3 regions of the Serratia sp. JSRIV002 genome follow, and region 2 is predicted to be linked to each of the others. Evidence: predicted binding sites of a transcription regulator. Region 2 holds the regulator's gene; each other region holds the start of a gene.

Region 1 (5,681 bases), 2.7 Mb from region 2:
CAGATGGCGGCTTATCAGCATCAGTTGCAGGAAAATGGGATAGAACAGAGCATGTCTCGCAAGGGTAACTGCCTGGATAATGCGGTAATGGAAAACTTCTTTGGCCATCTGAAAGCTGAACTGTATTATTTACAACGCTTTGAGAGTGTGGAACAGCTGTCTGAAGAGATAGACATGTACATAGATTACTACAATAACCATCGTATCAAACAGAAGCTCAAAGGCCTGAGCCCTGTGGAGTACAGAACGCAGGCTTTGATGGTTGCTTAATTTTAAACCGTCCAACTTCTTGGGGTCAGTTCACATAGGGCGCCCGTTCTTTGCAGATCTACGCCACTCCGGCCATTTGCCCTAGCAGCTTGAGCACAAAATAAGCCACCACGGCGATCACCACCGGCAAGATATACAGCGGGAAGTATTGCAGCAAAATGGTGTGGTGTGGCAACGTCACCCGCTCTTCCAATTGCTCACGCGTGTGCCCTTCGCTGCCCTTGGCCTGTTCCAGGATCATCTGATCTTCCAATCCTTCACGGATAAACTTCACCTGACGCGACATGCGCGCACCGGAAGTCTGCAATGCCAGGCCGACAAAAATCAGGAAATAGATAATGATAAACATCAGATTAGCGCCGCTAAACAGGCTCTTATCCACGTCCGGTACCGGTGAGTTGTACCAGAAAATATTCAGGAATGGCGTATTGAAGCGCACCATGTCGACCATGACGTGGACAAAATCCAGCATCACGGCGTTGATCCCTCTGGACTTCTCACTGTGTTGATAAACAAAACCCAGCAGTGAAACCAGCGTTGACAGTAACGCCGGGATGAAAACGACCCATCCGAAAATGCGTTTCAGTATGGCAACGCGCCCAGCCTGTTGATACGTCATGTGTTCCCCTTGTAAGCGACGCAATCGTTGTTGCGCTAAGTCTACCTGTAGTTAATGAAACTCGCCCACCGTTTTCTTTATCTTCCCCCCAGTTCCAGAGAGATCCTGTACTTTGGGAAAACACCCCGGGCCCGAAGGGTGCAGGCGCCTGAACAAAAATGATAGAGTGGCGAAAACATTTTCTTTTACTGGTGCTGCAGGAGTTAATTGTTAATGGCTTATTCGCAACGCATAGCAACCGCAATTTTTGATATGGACGGTCTACTGATCGACTCTGAACCCCTGTGGTTACAGGCAGAAATGGATATTTTCAGCTCATTGGGCCTGGATCTGTCCGATCGTCACAACCTACCGGATACGCTGGGTTTACGCATCGATCTGGTGGTACGAATGTGGTTCCAGGCCATGCCGTGGCAAGGGCCTTCTCAGGAGGAAGTGGCTGGCCGCATTATCGAGCGGGCCATCGAGTTGGTACGGGAAAAGCGCCCGTTGCTGCCTGGGGTGCAACAAGCGCTGGAACTGTGCCGTAGCCTGGATTTAAATATTGGGCTGGCCTCCGCCTCTCCGCTACATATGCAGCAGCAGGTGCTGAAGATGTTCGATCTGGAGAGCTATTTCGATCAGTTGGTTTCAGCCGAATACCTGCCGTACAGCAAACCGCACCCGGAAGTCTATCTGATCGCCGCCGAACGCCTGGGCAGCGATCCACAGCACTGCATTACTCTGGAAGACTCCTTCAACGGTATGATTGCCACCAAAGCAGCGCGTATGAAATCGATCGTGATCCCTGCGCACGAATACAGCCAGGATCCGCGTTGGGCCTTGGCCGACCTTAAGTTGCAAAGCCTAGAGCAGTTAACTGCCGCCCATCTGGCCTGATCTTGACGGCATCGGCCCCACCGGTGCCCTTTTCCCTCCCCCTGCACTCGAAAAATAAATAAAACACCATTTCATTTTTATTGAATTAAGACACCATTCAAATTATGCTAGTCGCATAAAGAAAACACCGGGCCATTAGGTGACACTGTCACTGCCACGCAGTTGCCATCGAAAGCCCGGTGCTTTCTTCCCTCACGGCAAGAGAGCAACGCTATGATTCTGAATTCCTTCGACTTAACGGGCAAAGTGGCGCTGATCACCGGCTGTAATACCGGCCTGGGGCAAGGCATTGCGATTGGGTTGGCGCAGGCCGGTTGCGACATTATCGGCGTGAACCGCAGTCAGCCCGTTGAGACCATGAGCAAAGTTACCCAGACTGGGCGTCGATTCCTGAATTTGAACGCCGATCTCGGCAATATCGACGCCATCCCTTCTCTGCTAGCCACCGCCGTTGAGGCGTTTGGCAGAATCGATATCCTGGTGAACAACGCAGGAATTATCCGCCGTGAAGATGCCCTGAATTTCAGTGAACAAGACTGGGATGAGGTGATGGACGTCAATATCAAGACCCTGTTCTTTATGGCACAGGCGGTGGCCAAACAGTTCATCAGCCAGGGCAGCGGCGGTAAAATTATCAATATTGCTTCGATGCTTTCTTTCCAGGGCGGCATTCGCGTACCGTCTTACACCGCGTCGAAAAGCGCGGTACTCGGCCTCACCCGGCTATTGGCCAATGAATGGGCACAGTACCAGATTAACGTTAACGCCATTGCACCGGGCTATATGGCCACCAACAACACCCAGCAACTACGTACCGATGAAGACCGCAACCAGCAGATCCTCGAGCGCATCCCGGCAGGGCGCTGGGGAACGCCGGATGACTTGATGGGCCCGACCGTCTTCCTTGCCTCGGCAGCGTCCGACTACGTTAATGGCTACACGCTCGCGGTAGACGGTGGCTGGCTCGCTCGCTGATCTCCACTGCGAACATATCCTTCCTCCGAATTTGAGCGGGCGCAGCATTTGCAGCGCCCCTACATTACCAGTCTTCCTGTATACCTCGTCCGTCATAAACACCGTTTCAACCCTTTGTAAAACGGCGTTAAATTAACAACTCGTTACAGGGTAACCGCTTCCGTAACTGTAAAAATTCCCATATACTGGATAAATTAACAGTTTAGTGGCCGGAATATAGCAACATGACCGCGGAAGGACATCTCATATTCTCTGTTGCCTGCGCGATCTTTGCCAAGAAAGCGGAGGTGACACCCGTGCTCGCCGCTGGCGATTGGTGGCACATCATTCCCGCCGCGCTACTGACGTCACTGCTACCCGATATCGATCACCCTAAATCCATCCTGGGCCAGCGCCTGCGCTGGATAGCCATCCCGATATCTCGCGCCTTTGGTCACCGCGGTTTCACCCATAGCCTGTTGGCGATCGTCGGCGGCATGTGGCTATTTCAGCTAGAAGTTCCGCGCGGTTGGCCCATCCCCGCAGACGTGCTGCACGCCATGATTATCGGTTATTTCAGCCACCTGCTGGCCGATATGCTCACCCCTGCCGGCGTGCCGTTGCTTTGGCCCTGCCGCTGGCGTTTCTGCCTGCCAATATTGAACTCACAAAAAGGCAACCAGCTGGAGCGGGTACTGTGTATAGTTTTGGTGGCTTTCGCCATCTACTGGCAAGGGGATTACACCTTTCCCGTGCAGTCGTATTTTGAGCAAATAAAAAATATCCGGCTGTGATCACAAAAAACCGTCTATTTTCCCGCCTTTCCGCTTATTACATCGACGATTTCAAGCCAAAAGTTATATTAAATTCTTTTTAGATATAAGTGCGCTTCATCGCAAACTGTTACGATATTTACATCGCATTACATCGGTGCTTGGCACCTTTAATTATAAAAAAACAAGATTGGAGACATTGGGGATGAATCTACCGCTCGTATTAAACGTGCTGGTTTTTGCCGCCCTCCTTTTGCTGTTGGCGCAAACCCGCCATAAGCAATGGAGCCTGGCTAAAAAAGTGCTGGTCGGCCTGGTACTTGGTGTGGTGTTCGGTTTGGCACTGCAACTGGTTTACGGCGCGGACAACCCGGTACTGAAAGCGTCTATCGGCTGGTTTAACATCGTCGGTAACGGCTATGTACAGCTGCTGCAAATGATCGTGATGCCACTGGTTTTCGCCTCTATCCTGAGCGCGGTAGCCAAGTTGCACAACGCTTCCTCGCTGGGCAAAATCAGCTTCCTGACCATTGGTACCCTACTGTTTACCACGCTGATCGCCGCACTGGTGGGCGTATTGGTCACCAACCTGTTCGGACTGACCGCAGAAGGTCTGGTCCAGGGCACACAAGAAACGGCTCGTTTGTCGGCGATCGAAACCAACTACGCGGGTAAAGTGGCCGATCTGAGCGTACCGCAACTGATCCTGTCATTCGTGCCGAAAAACCCGTTTGCCGATCTGACCGGGGCTAACCCAACGTCAATCATCAGCGTGGTGATTTTCGCTGCCTTCTTGGGTGTGGCTTCGCTGCAACTGCTTAAAGATGACCAACCGAAGGGCCAGCGCGTGCTGGTAGCTATCGATACCCTGCAAGCCTGGGTGATGAAACTGGTCCGTCTGGTGATGAAGCTGACGCCTTACGGCGTACTGGCGTTGATGACCAAGGTCGTTGCAGGCTCCAATATCCACGACATTATCAAGCTGGGCAGCTTTGTGGTTGCCTCTTACCTTGGTCTGGCGATCATGTTCGTGGTTCACGGCCTGCTGCTGAGCTTCACCGGCGTTAATCCGCTGAAATTCTTCCGCAAAGCGTGGCCGGTGCTGACCTTTGCCTTCACCAGCCGTTCCAGCGCTGCCAGCATCCCGCTGAACGTCGAAGCACAGACTCGCCGTCTGGGTGTGCCGGAGTCGATTGCCAGCTTCTCGGCTTCATTTGGTGCCACTATTGGTCAGAACGGTTGTGCGGGTCTCTATCCGGCAATGCTGGCGGTGATGGTTGCGCCAACCGTAGGCATCAACCCTCTGGACCCACTGTGGATCGCGACGCTGGTTGGCATTGTTACCGTCAGTTCAGCCGGTGTTGCCGGTGTGGGCGGCGGCGCGACCTTTGCTGCGCTGATTGTACTGCCAGCGATGGGCCTGCCGGTGACCCTGGTCGCCCTGCTGATTTCGGTTGAGCCGTTGATCGACATGGGCCGTACCGCGCTGAACGTTAGTGGTTCGATGACCGCAGGTACCGTCACCAGCCAACTGATGAAGCAGACCGACAAAGCCATTATGGACAGCGAAGACGAAGCGGAACTGGCTCACCGGTAACCCTAGACTGATTTGCAACTGAACCGGCGCCCACCCAGGCGCCGGTTCAGTTTATTTAGCCTTGCGAAACGGAGGGTTGATGACATACGTTAATGCAGATTTGAGCCTTTTGCCCTCCCCCTCACACATTTAGCATAACGAACCAAACTCCATACTCTCCGGCTCAATGATTTCCAGAAAGGCATCACATACAGCTTGTCCCTGCCAGGATGCACAAATTGACTTTGCTCTTAGTTGACTATCGGCGAATACAAGATCGACAAATACCCCATTGCCCAGGCTGACCAGATGCTGGCTTTTCCACCCAGTTTGAAACGCAAGATAATTTCCTACCATTTGGTTATAAACTTTATGCATTTCACTCTCGTGAATACCCGGCTTCAGACGAAATCTCCCGATTTCGATGCCACACCCTACTTTCAGTGATGATGGCAGATTCTCTTGAGCGGTATAGTGCCCCATCTGGTGCAAACAACTGACAGAGGCTCGAAAAGATGAGAATTCAGGCTGGCTCTCGACAGCCTTTGCTGCGGCCAGTGCTTCTTCAGCACCACTCCAAACAACGAAATCGACACGTTCGCTAGAGCTA
Region 2 (5,681 bases):
TAGCTGTTCTTTGTCGTAACGCAGGAACAGCTCGGCCTTCAGCATCGGATAGATCAGGCTGACCTGACGCAACAGCTCAACGCGCGACACGCGGCGGTGATGCATCACGATAGAGGCGATCAACGAAGGCAGTACCAACATATGATGGATATTGTTGCGATAGTATGTCATCAGCACCGCCTGCTCGCGCGGCAGAATGATGATGTCGCCGATGTTGTCCTTCTCCACTTCAAACTTGTTCATGTTTAAAGCGTGATCCAGCAACTGGTCTGGCGTTTGCGCTGGTACGGTGGCGTCCGGTGCATACGGCACGTTACGCATTAACTGTAAGTAGCATTCCAACTGCTCAAGCAACTGCTCACGGGTCAGCGAACGTTGGCGTGAGGCCAACAGCGCGGTGGAACACAGGTTCATGGCGTTGGCGGCGGCAGCGTTGTTGATACGCACCATGATCTGAGCCGCCAGATCGTTGACCGCAGGCGTCAGCCAGCTTGGGCGCTGTGCTTCGATCGGGTCGATAGACTCACGCCAATGCGGGACGTTGTGGTTCAGGTACGTAGTCAACGGCAGCGGTTCACCAAAGTTTACGTAGCCCTGGCCGAGGTTGCGTAGCTTGCGCAAGCCACGCACCATTTGCAGCAGGCTCTCTTTCTCTTTGGTCGCGCCACGCAGCTCTTTGGCGTAAGTACCTACTTCCATCACGTGCTCGTAACCGATATAAATCGGCACCAGGGTGATCGGACGTGTACCGCCACGCAGCATGGCCTGAATGGTCATCGACAGGGTGCCGGTTTTCGGTTCCAGCAGGCGGCCGGTACGGGAGCGCCCGCCTTCAACAAAGTATTCTACCGAGTAACCTCGAGTGAACAGCTCACCGAGGTATTCACGAAATACGGTTGAATAGAGTTTGTTGCCCTTGAAGGTGCGGCGAATAAAGAATGCGCCCAGGCGACGGAAGATCGGCCCGGCGGGCCAGAAGTTCAGGTTAATACCTGCTGCGATATGCGGTGGCACCAGCCCCTGATGGTAGAGCACATAGGACAGCAGCAGATAGTCCATATGGCTACGGTGACACGGCACATAGACGATCTCGTGGCCATCCTGCGCCAGCTGACGCACACGCTCGGCGTTGGTGACGTTGATACCCTGATACAGCCGGTTCCAGGTCCAGCTCAACACGCGGTCGGACAGGCGCACCGTTTCATAGGAGAAATCGGCGGCAATCTCTTCCATCAGCGCAATCGCGTTCTGCTGGGCCTTTTCGTGGGAGATCTTTTTGCTGCGCGCTTCATCTTCGATCGCTTTTTCAATCGCCTTGGAGGCCAGCAGCTTGTTGAACAGATCCTGACGGGCTGGCAGGCTTGGCCCAACGGCGGCCAGGCGCTGGCGTGCAAAGTGCATACGTGCGACACGGGCCAGTTTTTGCGCGATGGTCTTATCGGTGCCGTGCTCTGTCGCCATCCGGCGTAGGGACACGGTGTTGGAGAAACGGACAAAGCTGTCACGCCCCAGCCACAGTACAGCGAAGAACTTCTGTACGCCGTTCAGCAGGCGCAGGTGCGGCGTGCCGTGGCCTTCACGCCCAGGGGAGCGGCCAAACATCACCGATACCGGCAACATCTGAATATCGAGATCCGGGTTGCTGCGGTGCAGATCCAGATAATCGTGAAACAGTTTTACCGATTCTTCTTTGGGAGTGTAATAGCGGAATACGCGTGGGCCATCATGGATAAACACGTAGCTTGGCAGCACGGTGCCATCGATTTCCAACGGGTTAAGGGGATCGGGCAGATCTTGCGCCAGACACTGGGTGCGCAAGGTGAGTAAATCCGCCTTGGAATTATAAGGTAAAACATACAAAATCGGTCGTGAGGGATCCAACCCTAACTCCGTGACCGGATCTGTTGGGATAACCTTACTTCTTACCAACATTTTTAGTGGTAAGTTCAATATCTTATAATAGATTTTACGCCAACCTGACATGACAACGTGAAGCCTCTTGTTAGCAATTCGCCGCAAGCATACCAGAAACCGGGTAGCAGATCTGTGGCGTTGGGAAATCCACGGCCATTCACGGCAATGGAAGTACATAGTTGAATTATACCTGATGGATATCAAATTGGCCGCTCTAGCGCACTCATGCGCGCGCGGCATTGGTACGACATAGCTAGGTGATTAAGGTATTCCAACCTTGCTGTATACTGCGCTGCGATAAAAATGTGATTGGGCTGGCAAATCTGTCTGGAACGTTGCGGCTGCAACACGACGGGTACATGATCCATCTTGGAGAAAGGCGTTCTTAACTATGGCAAATCAAGCAACTGGCCTGACGCGTATCATTAAAGCGGCAGGCTATTCCTATAAAGGTTTAACCGCTGCCTGGCAGAACGAAGCCGCATTCCGTCAGGAACTGGTGGCGACGGTGGTGGCTATCATCGTGGCGGTTTGGCTGGATGTGGGAGCGATAGCGCGCATCTTGTTGATCGGCTCGGTGCTGCTGGTGATGATTGTCGAAATCCTCAACAGTGCGATTGAGGCCGTTGTCGATCGCGTGGGGACGGAATATCACGAGCTTTCCGGGCGGGCCAAAGATATGGGCTCGGCGGCGGTATCGCTGGCAATCATTCTGGCGCTGTTCGTTTGGGCTTCGGTACTTTGGCAGCATTTGGCGTGAAAACCAGCGGGTATCGTTGCGATCACGCTCGCTACCTGCTGATTTTTATTTATTCTTCGGTTCCCAATCCAGACTTAGCTGTATATACTCACAGCAAGACTGTATAAACAAACAGGGGGCGGAATGAAAGCACTAACTACCAGACAGCAAGAGGTCTACGACCTGATTCGCGATCATATTTCGCAAACGGGCATGCCACCGACGCGTGCCGAGATCGCAATGCGCCTGGGGTTCCGCTCACCAAATGCTGCAGAAGAGCACTTGAAAGCACTGGCTCGCAAAGGCGTTATCGAGATCATCTCCGGTGCATCACGCGGTATCCGCTTGCTGATGGAAGATGAAGAGGGGTTACCTCTGGTGGGCCGTGTGGCTGCCGGTGAACCTCTGTTGGCTCAGCAGCACATTGAAGGGCACTATAAGGTGGACCCTTCACTGTTCAAGCCTAATGCCGATTTCCTGCTGCGCGTTAGCGGCATGTCGATGCGCGACATCGGCATCCTGGATGGCGATCTGCTGGCAGTGCATAAGACTCAAGACGTACGCAACGGCCAGGTCGTCGTCGCCCGCATTGAAGACGAGGTCACGGTCAAACGCCTGAAGAAACACGGTAACGTCGTCGAACTGCTGCCAGAAAACAGCGAATTCCAACCGATCGTGGTCGATCTGCGCCAGCAGAACTTCACCATCGAAGGCCTGGCGGTGGGCGTGATCCGCAACGGCGACTGGATCTAACCGTTTTACCTCGTATTACAGCCCTTTAAAACGGCAAACCTCGCCCCAACTCTGGGGCGATGTCATTTCTAAGCTACGCTAAAATCCATGCTTGTACGGGAACATATCGCCATGCGCCTGCTTTCTGCCTTCACCAGTGACACCGACAAAGCTCTGTGGCGTCTGGCGTTGCCGATGATCTTCTCCAATATTACCGTCCCCTTGCTTGGCCTGGTGGATACCGCCGTTATCGGTCATCTCGATAGCCCTAGCTACCTTGGCGGGGTCGCGGTGGGATCAATGGCCACCAGCTTCCTGTTTATGTTGTTGTTGTTCCTGCGTATGAGCACCACCGGGCTGACGGCGCAGGCGCTGGGTGCGCAAGATCCCTACCGGCTGGCTCGCGCATTTATGCAGCCGTTATTGTTGGCGCTGGTGGCCGGGCTGGCGATTGTGCTGTTGCGAGCCCCGTTGATCACCTTGGCGCTGAACATTGTGGGGGGCGATCGGGAAGTATTGGTTCAGGCCAGGCTATTTTTGGAGATCCGCTGGCTGAGTGCCCCGGCGGCGTTGGCCAATATGGTGTTGCTCGGTTGGTTGCTGGGAGTTCAATACGTGAGGGCGCCGGTGATCCTGTTGATTGTCGGTAACCTGCTGAACATCGTGCTGGATATCTGGCTGGTAATGGGGCTGGGTTGGAACGTGCAGGGGGCTGCAACTGCCACGGTGATTGCGGAGTACGCCACGCTGTTGCTGGGTTTGTGGTTAGCATGGCGGGTACTACGCATGCGGGGGATTTCGCTGACAATGCTGCGAACCGCGTGGCGTGGGGATATGCGCCGCCTGTTGGCACTTAACCGCGACATCATGCTGCGTTCGTTATTACTGCAACTGTGTTTCGCTTCGTTGACCATTCTGGGAGCCCGCATGGGCGGAGAGGTGGTGGCGGTGAATGCGGTGCTGATGAATCTACTGACCTTTACCGCCTATGCTCTGGATGGTTTTGCCTACGCGGTGGAAGCCCATTCCGGCCACGCCTATGGTGCGCGGGACGGGCGGCAACTCCGTAAAGTATGGCGTGCCGCCTGTCGGCAGGCTTGCCTGGTTGCCTGTGGTTTTGCCGTTATTTATCTGTTCGCCGGGCAGCAGATTGTGGCGGGCTTAACCTCGCTGCCGGAGTTGCGTGCGCTGGCAAATCATTATCTGCCCTGGCAGGTGGTGCTGCCCCTGGTGGGGGTTTGGTGCTATCTGCTGGATGGCATGTTTATCGGCGCCACCCGTGGCGCAGAAATGCGTAACAGCATGGCGGTAGCCGCAGTGGGCTACGGGCTGACGTTGTTCACCCTGCCGGTATTGGGCAACCACGGTTTATGGCTGGCTCTGGCGGTATTCCTGGCACTGCGCGGGGCTGCTTTGGGCTGGGTTTGGCACCGTCATAGCGTGCAAGGCACCTGGTTTTCATCCCCTAACTAGCGATACATAGGCCAGACTAGTTGATGATTCTGGATGGGTATTCACATTTGGTTACATGTGTTGAGGGCTGTTTTGCTTCGCTTGCTTACTGTTTTAACGGCGTTTTTTGCTATTGAGACTTTTCCTAACCCTATTTTATGCTGCTTTTCGGGTGCTTTTCGTGATGGGTGACTATAGTTAATCACGTGGCTGGCGAATTAAGCCCGCGCTTAATTGGCAACGGACGCATTAGATAACCTTAAATTTGACTCAGTTAAGTCCAGCCAGATTTATCTAAAACTGACAACCAAGAGTAACGGAGAGATTATGAACAAAGATCAAGCCGACGGTAACTGGAAGCAGTTTAAAGGTAAAGTGAAGGAAAAATGGGGCAAGCTGACCGATGACGATATCACCGTGATCGAAGGGAAACGCGAACAGCTGGTCGGTAAAATCCAGGAACGCTATGGCTACCAGAAAGAGGCAGCCGAAAAAGAAGTCAAAGCCTGGGAAGAACACAGCAAGTATCGTTGGTAGCGCGATGAGCCGCTGAGTATTGCGGCGCTACGACACCATCCGGCCTGGCAGATTTCCCCCCTGCCACGGCCACGGGAACAAGGATGTACCCGCTCCCTCCTGCAACCCAATCCGCTTATTTTTTCTTCACCACAATGCTGTGGTCATGATCGCAATCGTGTTGGTTTTCACAATTTTCTACCACCACACAGGCAGAACACAGACCGTGGGCTTCCACTACGCTGTGGCGCAGCACAAACCCTGATTCTTGAGCCAGTTTCTGCAAGGTTTCTTCCACCCCTTCGGTAGTACGCTCCGTGACCTGTCC
Region 3 (5,681 bases), 2.4 Mb from region 2:
CCGTGGTTTTCCAGAGAATTCTAGCGCTAAACAGCCGCGATAGCCAATGTGGATTAACGCTATATACTTGTGTATACAGCGAATTTTCACCCTCTCAAGTCTGGATAACCATAATAAACAACCGTTACGCCAGCGAATTGACCAGAATCACGCAAATCGCACTCTTTATCGCGTTTTTGTGTCAAATCCGCTACTTTATGCAGGCAGTCTACCTACCCTGAGTTAAGGAATTTTATGCGCAACCGTACCCTGGCCGATCTTGATCGCGTCGTGGCATTAGGTGGTGGTCACGGTCTTGGCCGTGTGATGTCTTCGCTGTCGTCGTTGGGCTCTCGCCTGACCGGCATTGTCACCACGACCGATAACGGCGGTTCTACCGGCCGCATCCGCCGTTCTGAAGGCGGCATTGCCTGGGGTGACACCCGTAATTGCCTCAATCAGCTGATTACCGAGCCTAGCGTCGCCTCGGCGATGTTTGAATACCGTTTTAGCGGCAACGGGGAGTTGGCGGGGCATAACCTGGGGAATCTGATGCTGAAAGCCTTGGATCACCTGAGCGTGCGCCCACTGGAGGCGATCAATCTGGTTCGTAGTCTGCTAAAGATCGACGCGGCGCTGATCCCGATGTCGGAGCAACCGGTCGATCTGATGGCTCACGATCATGAGGGGCACCAGGTCTACGGTGAAGTCAATATCGATCAACTGAGGATCATGCCGCAAGAGCTGATGCTCTCCCCGCCGGTACACGCCACCCGTGAAGCGGTTGAGGCAATCGCGCAGGCCGATCTGATCCTGATCGGGCCAGGCAGTTTTCTTACCAGCCTGATGCCACTGTTGCTGCTTGAGGATCTGACTCAGGCCCTGCGCCGCAGCAGCGCTAATATGGTGTATATCGGTAACCTGGGCCGCGAGCTAAGCGTCGCCGCAGCCGCACTGACGCTGCAAGACAAACTTGCGCTGATGGAAGAGAAGATCGGCCGTAAAATGATTGACGCGGTGATCGTTGGCCCGGCGGTGGATACCAGCGCCATGCAGGATCGCATTGTGGTGCAACAACCGCTGGAAGCCAGCGATATCCCTTATCGCCACGATCGCCAACTATTACGCCAGGCGCTGGATACCGCGTTGGTGCAGCTAGCTAGCCGCGGTTAATCTTGACCCCGGAGCCAAGGATTATCGCTAACGCTGTCGATGTAGAGATCTTCCACCTGCTTGCGTGCCCACGGGGTACGGCGCAAGAACTTGAGGCTGGATTTGATGCTCGGATCGCTGCTGAAGCAGTTGATGCGAATACGCTCTGCCAGCCCGTTCCAGCCATATTGGGCTACCAGCTTGTTCAGCAGTTGCTCCAGCGTAATGCCGTGTAACGGGTCTTTGGATGGGGTTGCGGTCATGGCGGCTACTCGTCTCAATACTTGGGGCGCACACCTTAATCAGCAAACGGGCGTACGGCAAGAAAATTTACCGGGGCGTGCATACCACGCCCCTTGGGTTCATTATGATAGCGCGATAAATTGCTCGCGCAGCTGGTGAATTTCATCACGCACCGCAGCAGCCTGTTCGAACTCCAGATTCTGCGCATGAGAATACATCTGTGCCTCCAGCTCCTGGATTTTTTGCTCCAGCGCTTTGGGGGTAAGCAGTTGGTATTGCGCCGCGCTCTCTGCCGCTTTGCCCTTCCCTTTGTGCTTGCCACGGCTGCTTGGTTGCCCAAGCTGCAGAATATCCGCAACCTTCTTGTTCAGGCCCTGAGGTACGATACCGTTGGCTTCGTTATGCGCCTGCTGCTTGGCGCGGCGGCGTTCCGTTTCACCGATCGCCTTAGCCATGGAATCGGTGATCCTGTCGCCATACAGGATCGCTTTACCGTTGAGGTTACGCGCCGCTCGGCCAATGGTCTGGATCAGTGAGCGCTCAGAACGCAGGAACCCTTCCTTGTCTGCGTCCAGGATCGCTACCAGCGACACCTCTGGCATGTCCAGGCCTTCCCTTAACAGGTTGATGCCCACCAGCACGTCAAACTCGCCCAGACGCAAATCACGGATGATTTCGACACGTTCTACCGTATCGATGTCCGAATGCAGATAACGCACCCGCTCCCCGTGCTCTTCCAGGTATTCTGTCAGGTCTTCTGCCATGCGTTTGGTCAACGTGGTGACCAGTACGCGCTCGTTGATAGCCACGCGCTTGCGGATCTCGGAAAGCAGATCGTCCACCTGAGTGGTCACCGGGCGCACTTCCACGATCGGATCCAGCAGGCCGGTTGGGCGCACCACCTGATCGATAATATCGCCGCCGGATTTCTCCAGCTCATATTTGCCCGGCGTGGCGGACACGTAGATGGTCTGCGGTGCCGCAGCGGCAAACTCTTCAAAACGCATTGGCCGGTTATCCAGCGCCGAAGGCAGGCGGAAGCCGTATTCCACCAGCGTCTCTTTACGCGAGCGGTCGCCTTTGAACATGCCGCCGATCTGCGGGATGGTGACGTGGGATTCATCTACCACCAGCAACCCGTCAGCCGGCAGATAGTCGAACAAGGTTGGCGGTGGCTCGCCCTCACCGCGCCCGGAAAGATAGCGCGAGTAGTTTTCGATACCGGAGCAGTAACCCAGCTCGTTCATCATTTCCAGATCGAACTGGGTACGCTGCGTCAAGCGCTGTTCTTCCAACAGCTTGTTGTTTTCCAGCAGCACTTTGCGCCGCTGAGCCAACTCCACCTTGATCTCTTCCATCGCCTGCACGATACGTTCACGCGGGGTGACGTAGTGAGATTTGGGATAAATGGTAAAGCGTGGCACCACCTGCTCAATCTGGCCGGTTAGCGGATCGAACAGCGACAGGCGTTCGACCTCTTCGTCGAACAGTTCAACGCGCAGCGCCAGCTCATCCGATTCCGCCGGGAAAATGTCGATCACTTCGCCACGCACGCGGAAGGTGGCACGCTGGAAGGCCTGATCGTTGCGGGTATATTGCAGCTCGGCCAGACGGCGCAGGATCGAACGCTGATCGATGATCATGCCCTTGGTCAGGTGCAGCATCATTTTCAGGTACAGATCCGGATCGCCCAGGCCGTAGATCGCGGAAACCGAAGCCACCACCACTACGTCACGCCGCTCCAGCAGCGCTTTGGTGGCCGACAGGCGCATCTGCTCGATATGTTCGTTGACCGAGGCGTCTTTCTCGATAAAGGTATCGGAGCTAGGCACATAGGCTTCTGGCTGGTAGTAATCGTAGTAGGAGACAAAATATTCCACCGCATTCTCGGGAAAGAACTCTTTCATCTCGCCATACAGCTGCGCCGCCAGAGTCTTGTTGGGCGCCAGCACCATGGTGGGCCGGTTGAGATCGGCGATCACATTGGCGATGGTAAAGGTTTTACCCGAGCCGGTAACCCCCAGCAGCGTTTGGTGCGCCAGGCCGTCTTCCAGCCCCTCTTCCAACTTTTGGATGGCTTGCGGCTGATCGCCGGCCGGTTTGAATTCGGAATGCAGTTTGAAATGTTTGCTCATATCCCCATCATCTTTCAGGTTTGCGGCCAGACGGTAGCGGCCTAATTATGGAAAGACCGGAAGATTTCCGCCAGTGCCCATGATACTGGATATAAAACCAGCTTCAAGCGGATTTACGCTATTACGGCCGTTAACGGGGCGCGAACGCACCGGCAAGGTGACAATACCATGACATTTTTATTGTCAATCACCCTGTTATCCCCAGAATGCGATACAAATTAACTTTTGGCCCGGATTGCGCTAAAAAACTGCCCATCGACACATTAACGATATCCGTTGGCTTGATTTTAATTAACCTGTTGATATTAAATTACTTTAATAAAAAGACGAGAATGCGGACAACCTGCGCACAACCCGCGCCCGCTCTCTGTTCACACCGCTTTTCTAAGTATAATGCACAAGGTTATCCACAGGAATAGTGGATAACTCTCACTACCCCATGGGGGGCGGGAGTTGCGGAAAGAACGCTTTTCCCAATGAAACGTCAACTGAGTCGGTTTTTTAGTTATTTTTTTACAATAATTCTGCTTTGGTTATGCCGATTAATGCTAAAAGCCGTGATAACGAAAACGCTCTTTTCGCTATTTTGCTTTTCAGGGGTTGCAAGTTGCGGCAACAACCTTTAGGGCTTGCACCAACAGCTCGCCGTGCCGCATGGTAACGGTGCAAAAAACGCCCAAGTTAACTTTATTGCCCTGACAGCCCCCTGCATACCGGGCTTAAATCAGTTAACAAAACACTAACAAACCACCTTTTTTGTTGCGCAACACCTGATGGCCTAGGAATTGCATATCCTGGTTCAGGGGCGTTACCTTGCAGAAGAACCGGCAAACTCTGGCGAAAATCGGCCGCAGCCAGCTCGGTTATCTTCGGCGAAAAAGTTCATTGCATACCAAAACCCCCCCCTAGAGCCGCCAAACGACCGGTAGCGGCCATTTTCCAATTTTTAGCCTGAGCCGCGATTAGGGTAATCAGCACAGCATTTGCCACACCCGGGAGAGACACCGCTTGCTGCGGTCAACGTTATCCATACGTGAATATCGGTCTTGGAGGAGATGCCAAATGTTAAGCTTAAGGGCGGTAAACCAATATTATGGGCAACAGCATACGCTGTGGGATGTCAGCCTTGAGTTACCTCGTGGGCAATGCACCCTGTTGCTTGGCCGCAATGGAGTGGGCAAAACCACGCTGGTCAATTGCATCATGGGACACCTGCCGATCGTCAGCGGCAGCATGACCTGGCAGTTGGCGGATGAGCCACCGCAAAACCTGTTGCCACAGCCGGTAGAAAACCGGGCGTTACTGGGCATTGGTTACGTGCCACAAGGGCGGCAAATCTTTTCCCAACTGAGCGTTGAAGAGAACCTGCAGGTGGCCTTGCTGGCCGGGCGTGACAAGGTCCGCCGTATGCCACCCATCATTTACAATCTGTTCCCCCGGCTGCAGGCGATGCGTATGCGCCGTGCGGGCGACCTGTGCCAAAGCGAGCAACAGCAGTTGGCATTAGGCCGAGCTCTGATGCTGGAGCCGGAACTGCTGATCCTGGATGAACCCACCGCCGGGATGTCACCTTCCCTGGCGACGGAGATCGGCCAGGTACTCCGTAAGCTGAATCAGGAACTGGGCATGACCATTTTGCTGGTTGAGCACCAACTCCCCTTTGCCCGCCATCTGGCCGACCGCTTCTGCTTGATGGATAAAGGCCGTAACGTGGCCAATGGCACGCTGGGGCAGTTGGATGAGGGGCTGATTGATGCCTATCTGACGGAGTGATTTGGCCCCTCCGTGGGCCATCAGGTTAAGGGTTCAACCTGGTTAAATCGAGATACTGTCCCAATGCCTGCTGTTCTACCTGCGGTAAATGTGGGATCTCGCCCAACAGGGGAGCGGGCAATAGGCGGCAAAGAGTGGCAAGGTACTCTTGATGGCGTTTTCCTGGCGGGGTAACGTCATTGGCGATCCAGCCTGCCAGGGTCAGACCTGACTGTTGGATCGCCAACGCAGTCAACAAAGCATGATTGATGCAGCCAAGCTTGATGCCCACCACCAGGATCACCGGCAGCTGCTCCTGCTGTGCCCAGTCGGCAAAGGTCTCATGCTCAGAAAGTGGAGTGAACCAACCGCCGGCACCCTCTACCAACAGCCAGTCCGCACGTTGTTCAAGATGACGTA

What was found. Region 2 encodes LexA, which represses DNA repair genes until DNA is damaged. Its sites were predicted from a motif close to TNCTGTATGTACATACAGNA; they were not measured.
Region 1: a site for LexA is predicted at 2,927-2,946, ahead of KGP26_RS13020 (metal-dependent hydrolase). Genes of this name have one in related genera too.
Region 3: a site for LexA is predicted at 3,593-3,612, ahead of uvrB (excinuclease ABC subunit UvrB). Genes of this name have one in related genera too.

The regions. Positions count from the first base shown of each region.
Region 1 covers NZ_CP074143.1:2,757,488-2,763,168, reverse strand. The annotation lists one part of gene KGP26_RS13040 (IS3 family transposase) at 1-270, shown strand, start outside; gene KGP26_RS13035 (YniB family protein) at 329-889, opposite strand; gene hxpB (hexitol phosphatase HxpB) at 1,103-1,768, shown strand; gene kduD (2-dehydro-3-deoxy-D-gluconate 5-dehydrogenase KduD) at 1,982-2,743, shown strand; gene KGP26_RS13020 (metal-dependent hydrolase) at 2,968-3,516, shown strand; gene KGP26_RS13015 (L-cystine transporter) at 3,701-5,092, shown strand; gene KGP26_RS13010 (hypothetical protein) at 5,222-5,681, opposite strand, start outside.
Region 2 covers NZ_CP074143.1:5,487,483-5,493,163, reverse strand. The annotation lists gene plsB (glycerol-3-phosphate 1-O-acyltransferase PlsB) at 1-1,983, opposite strand, end outside; gene KGP26_RS25715 (diacylglycerol kinase) at 2,306-2,674, shown strand; gene lexA (transcriptional repressor LexA) at 2,798-3,406, shown strand; gene dinF (MATE family efflux transporter DinF) at 3,518-4,858, shown strand; gene KGP26_RS25700 (CsbD family protein) at 5,165-5,374, shown strand; gene zur (zinc uptake transcriptional repressor Zur) at 5,490-5,681, opposite strand, start outside.
Region 3 covers NZ_CP074143.1:1,815,039-1,820,719, reverse strand. The annotation lists gene yvcK (uridine diphosphate-N-acetylglucosamine-binding protein YvcK) at 235-1,152, shown strand; gene KGP26_RS08480 (VF530 family DNA-binding protein) at 1,149-1,394, opposite strand; gene uvrB (excinuclease ABC subunit UvrB) at 1,497-3,509, opposite strand; gene KGP26_RS08470 (ABC transporter ATP-binding protein) at 4,572-5,282, shown strand; gene bioD (dethiobiotin synthase) at 5,308-5,681, opposite strand, start outside.